2 regions of the Paenibacillus wynnii genome follow, and region 1 is predicted to be linked to the other one. Evidence: riboswitches for the same ligand, from Rfam matches in the RefSeq annotation. Region 1 holds a riboswitch; the other holds the start of a gene.
What was found. Region 1 has a riboswitch for thiamine pyrophosphate ahead of thiC (phosphomethylpyrimidine synthase ThiC). Riboswitches for the same ligand answer to the same signal wherever they lie in the genome.

Region 1 (3,163 bases):
TAACATAGTCGGTGGAATGGGCAACCGAAGCTTTGCGCCGAATGAGCCTGTCACCCGTGAACAAATCGCGGTCATGTTATATAACACGCTTCAAAAGGCGGGTATAGCTGATAGGTTGAATAGCAGCAGCCCACCTACGTTCACGGACGCAAGCGCTGTGGCTGGCTGGGCGGGAAGTGCCGTGAACAAGCTTTCCTCCAGCGGTATTTTACAAGGGACGGAGTCCAAGGGGGGGATAGCGTTCCAACCGAAGGCTAAAGCATCACGTGAGCAAATCTTTGTACTGGCGTTTCGGATCTATGATCTCTATGGGCCGGTCTTTGTTAGAAATGAACATGAGCTGCTGGGGGCCATCGAGCAATCAGACAAACCTCTCCTCTTTCAAGACGACCGTACGAAAAAAATCTATGAGGAATCAGTACGGGTCAATACAGAAATTATCAAGCCGGGCATGAGTGACATGGAGAAGGAGATCGCCATCCATGACTATATTATTCTTCACACCGTTTACGATTACGACAACTACCTGAAGGATACATTGCCGGACGACGTGTTCAGCGCCTATGGTGTCCTATTCAACGGAAGCGCTGTATGCCAAGGTTACGCCTATGCAGCACATCTGCTGCTGGAGCTGGCCGGTATAGATTCAGAGATAGTGATAGGAACGGCGGACGGCATAAGTCATGCGTGGAATAAAGTGAAGATTGACAATGAATATTATAATTTGGACGTTACTTGGGATGATCCGGTTCCAGATGAAAAGGGAAGATTAATATATAGCTATTTCAACGTTACGGATAAGGAACTCATGAAGGATCATATCTGGGAGACAGTAAAGTGGCCTGAAGCTACGGCGATATCGAAGAATTATTATGAGTATAAAGATCTTGTTGTACACAGCGCTATGGAACTGAAGGAGAGGATTGCCAAGACTATTGCAGCCCATGAGACGGAGTTGAGCATCAAGCCTGCTTATGAGGGAGATGCGATTGCTGACCTTACTGCCGCAATGGCTTCGAGCCAGGTGTTATCTGGATATTCATATTCCTATAACGGCATGTCTCTTTCGCTTACATTGGAATATCGTTAGGCAGCCTATACATGATCATGCAATACTAAGCTAGATTAAGCATGACAAGGCCAGACAAGGCCAGACTAAACAAGACTAGACCTGACTAAGCCAGACTAAGCCAGACTAAGCAACCAGAGAGCTTTACGAGGACTGTGTGAGTTTTTAAGTGTACTTTCTACAACTAAAACATCCAAATTAATGGAGTCTCTTAGTGTAGTTGCACAAAGTACACTTATATTTATGATATTCGGCGATAATGCCCCTTTAGCCAGAGTTTAGATGTATTTATTACAATTAAAGCCCTGCGAGAGTTGTTTTTGCATCAGTTAAGTGTATAAAGTGCAACTAAACTAAGATCACCCTTTGGCTAGCCTTGTTTTGCGATTAACGTGGGTTCCGTTACTCATCATCCGCATCCCTTTAATTTAATGGTGTGAATACAAGCAACCGTCTGACTGGAGCGATAGATGAGTAGTTACAAGTTGAGTCATTGCCTGAGAATCATTTACTGAAATCTCCTGAGATTCATTTGCTTAAATTGCTTGATTAGTCGCTAACGTAGTTTACTCTGCGAAGGTAAGAACCGAAGATATACAATTTCTGATGGATAAACTTAAGTTGACAAATGATGGGTTTCTCTGTAACTTATAACTAACTTAAATAAGAAACCACTAGGGGAGCCTGAATGGGCTGAGACGGGAAAATTGAATTCCTGGACCCTTGAACCTGATCTGGATTATACCAGCGTAGGAAAGTGGAGTCGGACTCTTTTTTCATGGTTGGCCTTGGCCGTTTATGGATAAAGCCGCTCCATTGTGGAGCGGCTTTTTTGCGCGCACTCTTATTTGTTGCTGCCAAATAAGCGAATGCTTCTGAAGTGAGTTTTATACTTCTCGGACTCACTGAAGTGTCGCTTACAAACCTTTAGGAGGAATGTAAATGCCTAGCCAAGCGAAGAAAGATACGATTGATCTGTCGGCTTTTCCAGGAAGTCGTAAGGTGTATGTGGAGGGATCGCGGCCCGATATTCAAGTACCCATGCGCGAGATTACATTGAGCCGAACATCGGGTACCAGCGGGGAAGAGGAGAATGCTCCAGTCCGTGTCTATGATACTAGCGGGGCTTATACTAACGACGAAGCGCATAGTGATATTCGTCAGGGTTTAACGCCTCATCGTTTTTTGTGGATTGGAAGTCGTGGAGATTCGGAAGCCTATGAAGGAAGAACTATCAAACCGGAGGATAATGGGAATGCCACGGGTAAGTCGGGTGTGGAGATATTTCCAGGATTACAGCGGCGTCCGCTTAGAGCCAAAAAGGGCCGGAATGTCAGTCAACTTTATTACGCACGGAAAGGGATTATTACGTCGGAAATGGAGTTTATAGCCATCCGTGAGAATGTTACACCTGAGTTTGTAAGAGATGAGGTAGCCAGCGGCCGCGCAATTATACCTGCCAATATTAATCATCCTGAGAGTGAACCTATGATTATCGGGCGGAATTTCCTAGTGAAAATCAACGCCAATATCGGCAACTCCGCCGTGTCCTCGTCTATTGAGGAAGAGGTGGAGAAGATGAGATGGGCCACACGCTGGGGCGCGGATAATATCATGGATCTATCGACAGGCAAAAACATTCACACTACCCGCGAATGGATTATCCGCAACTCCCCTGTACCTATCGGAACAGTGCCCATCTATCAGGCTTTGGAAAAGGTGAACGGGAAGGCCGAGGATTTAAATTGGGAGGTTTACCGGGATACGCTGATCGAGCAAGCGGAGCAGGGAGTGGACTATTTTACGATTCATGCCGGAGTGCTGCTTCGTTATATTCCACTGACCGCAGGGCGGATGACAGGTATTGTCTCACGTGGTGGATCAATTATGGCGGCGTGGTGCCTTGCACATCATCAGGAGAACTTTTTATATACCCATTTTGAGGATATTTGTGAGATTATGAAGGCTTACGATGTGGCATTCTCCCTGGGAGACGGGCTGCGGCCAGGTTCTATCGCCGATGCCAATGATGAGGCTCAATTTGCCGAACTGGAAACGTTGGGTGAATTAACATCGCTGGCATGGAAGCATGAT
Region 2 (3,163 bases), 380 kb from region 1:
AGGATTCCCATACACACATTCATCATAATGGCCGCGTGTTCGAACAGGTGGGAGATTTCGTGTTCAGTGAGCTGGTGCCCGGTCTTCGTTCTTGTCTGGATTCCTCGGAGCTGAGCGGAGCCTACTTTGAGACCTTGCCTTATTTCGTAGATGAGCGGATGCTTGTACAAGCCTTTTACCAATTTGAAGAAGATGCCGAGATTGATATCCACCTCCGGTATAGAGCCTCTCAACTGGATGGTATCAATCTCAAAGGACAACCTCATAAGAGTGCCAGTGATCCTACCTACATCGACAATTATTGCAGCACCCATTCCTATAACCGATGGGGACCCAACACTTATTACATGACCAACGAGCAAACCTTCTGCTGTCTTACGCGGGAGGGATCAGATATCTCCACCAATCTTGCCAACGAGATGTACGGGGAATATTATTATGGACTGTTATTGAGTGTTTTCCACAAAATCGTATTGCTCAAGCTGGCAAATATGCATTCGCGGCTGCGGATCGATAACGATTATGAGCAAATTGAGAATCTGATCTATTCCATTAACCGCTTCTCGGCTAAATTTTATTTCCTGGAGCTTATTTCGCAATCACAGGGGCGGGAAATCTTTTTACAGATGCGGAAGGTATATGGCAATGACGCTTTATTCGTAGAAGTAAAACAGACACTGGATGACCTGTTTCAGTATCAGGATAAGTTTCAGTCCAAACGGCGGGATAATCTTCTTATGATTCTTACGGTATATACTGTTATCAGCGGAATCTATGGTATGAATCAGGTCATTGAAGATCTAAAGGGTCAGATTAAGTGGAGTAAAATGCTGGAGTATTCTCCTTTTGAATACCTGGCCTTATTTTTAGCGATGACCGGTATTGTAGTAAGTCTCTCGCTTACCGTGCGGGCATTGTGGGGAAGAATTCAGGATCGCCGCAAGAAAAGGTTTCATCTTGAAGATTAATCGTCTATAATACACCGTAACCCGCTAACTTTATAAGCAGGGGTGCTGGAATTGGCCGGCTGAGATTGTATCCCATAAGATACTGACCCTTATACCTGATCTGGATAATGCCAGCGTAGGAAACGCCATAAGTCTTGGTTCCTGTAACCATAACTAATTCAAGCGCCTGCCGCGTCCCGATCTTCGGGGCGCTTTTTTGGTATTTCGGATTGTTCAATTTGTACGGTGAGACGGGAATAGATCAGGAGATGTCAGGCTTAGCCTTACGTTTCCGCACATTCAAAGGAGAGAAACAGAAAATGGGAGTCAAAAAAGTACTAATGTTGTGCCTTACCTGCATGCTGGTTATTGCTATTGCCGGATGCGGCAGTACTAACGGAAACACGGGTGCTGCCCCGGAAGCAACTACTGCTGCAGCTACAGATGCACCCAAGACACTCACTAAAATTAAGGTTGCCCTCGACTGGACGCCGAATACCAATCATACCGGACTTTATGCAGCCAAGGATCTTGGCTATTATACTGAGGAAGGTCTGGATGTAGAGATCGTGCAGCCGGGCGCTGCAGGCGCGGATACCATGGTTGCCTCCGGCGAAGCAGCTTTTGGAATTAGCGCTCAAGAGGCTTTAACATTGGCTCGCCTTCAAGGAGTGCCACTGGTCTCCATTGCTGCCATCATTCAGCATAATACATCCGGTTTTGCAGCTCCGAAGGACCGCAATATCAAGACCCCTAAAGATTTCGAGGGCAAAACCTATGGAGGCTGGGGCTCTCCTGCCGAGGAAGCAGCCATGAAAGCGATTATGGATCCTGATGGCGGCGATGTTAAGAAAGTAAAAATTGTCAATATTGGTGAAGCCGATTATTTCACAGCTGTTAAACGTGATATTGATTTTGCCTGGATATTCTATGCTTGGACAGGGATTGAAGCTGAACTGCGCGGAGAGCCGCTGGATATGCAGTATCTGAAGGACTACGCACCGCAACTAGATTATTACACCCCTGTGCTTACCACAAGTGAGAAAGCGATTGCCGAGAATCCGGAACTGGTGAAGGCATTCTTGAAGGCTACGTCGAAAGGATATCAATATGCCATCGACAAACCGGAAGAAGCTGCTGCCATTCTAACCAAAGCTGTACCTGACTTAGATGCCAAGCTGGTTCTTGCCAGTCAGAAATGGCTCAGCCCGAAATATACGGAAGATGCTGCCCGCTGGGGTGAGCAAAAGGCTGAAGTGTGGAAAAACTACGCAGACTGGATGTATGGTCTAAAGCTGCTGGATAAACCACTGGATACTACCAAAGCATTTACAAATGACTTTTTGCCGGACGGGCAGTAAAATCTTACAATAAAATAAACAATAGGAAAGTAGGAACGAAGGGGGATTTTGGAACTGTAGGAGCGTTAGCGACCGCCTTTGTCTCCGGATTTACACCGCTAGTAGGCGGAACAAAATCAAATAAATCTGGAGACAACAGCGGCCGGAAGTCCAACATTCACCGTAGTGACGACCGACCCTTTTTGCGAAATATTTAGTTTATTTTACTTCAAACTGAAAGGATGATTTCACATGGCAAATACCCTATTAAGCATTCAAGTGATCCCAAAAACTCCGAACAATGAGGATTCCATCCCGTATGTGGACAAGGCTATCGAAGTTATTCAGCAATCCGGTGTTAAGCATCAGGTGAATCCGCTGGATACGACCATGGAAGGGGAACTGACAGAGCTGCTCGAGATCGTCCGCCAGATGCATGAAGCGTTGGTTGCGGCAGGCAGCCCAAGCGTGATTTCGCAGATCAAGATCGCTCATAACCCGAACGGAATCAGCATGGATAAACTGACGGAGAAATATCGGCCGTGAGATCAACCTGGAAGCAAATATGGCCGCCACTTGTGGCGGTCGTCTTCTTTTTAGCCGTATGGCAGCTGTCCGTGTCACTCTTCCATATTGAAGCGTGGATTCTACCGAGTCCGACAGATATCGCCCGGGAGTCTACCAGCAACGCTGCAGGAATTGGGGAACATACGGTTGCAACGCTTCGCCTTACTTTGATCGGCTTTCCCATAGGAACGGCGGTAGGGCTGATAGTTGCTTTATTGCTGCACCTGCTGCCTTGGGCCAAACGTGCTTTGTATCCACTGCTTATCCTGAGTCAGAATGTCCCTTCCATCGCACTTGCACCGCTGCTCG

Region 2: it holds a riboswitch for thiamine pyrophosphate, as region 1 does, so the genes downstream of both, PWYN_RS09740 (ABC transporter substrate-binding protein) here and thiC (phosphomethylpyrimidine synthase ThiC) in region 1, are expected to answer to the same signal.

The regions. Positions count from the first base shown of each region.
Region 1 is NZ_JQCR01000002.1:1,220,959-1,224,121, reverse strand. Features, by position in the region: gene PWYN_RS27930 (S-layer homology domain-containing protein) at 1-1,090, shown strand, start outside; TPP riboswitch at 1,736-1,842, shown strand; gene thiC (phosphomethylpyrimidine synthase ThiC) at 2,012-3,163, shown strand, end outside.
Region 2 is NZ_JQCR01000002.1:1,597,838-1,601,000, forward strand. Features, by position in the region: gene PWYN_RS09735 (hypothetical protein) at 1-968, shown strand, start outside; TPP riboswitch at 997-1,107, shown strand; gene PWYN_RS09740 (ABC transporter substrate-binding protein) at 1,268-2,308, shown strand; gene PWYN_RS09745 (thiamine-binding protein) at 2,540-2,833, shown strand; gene PWYN_RS09750 (ABC transporter permease) at 2,830-3,163, shown strand, end outside.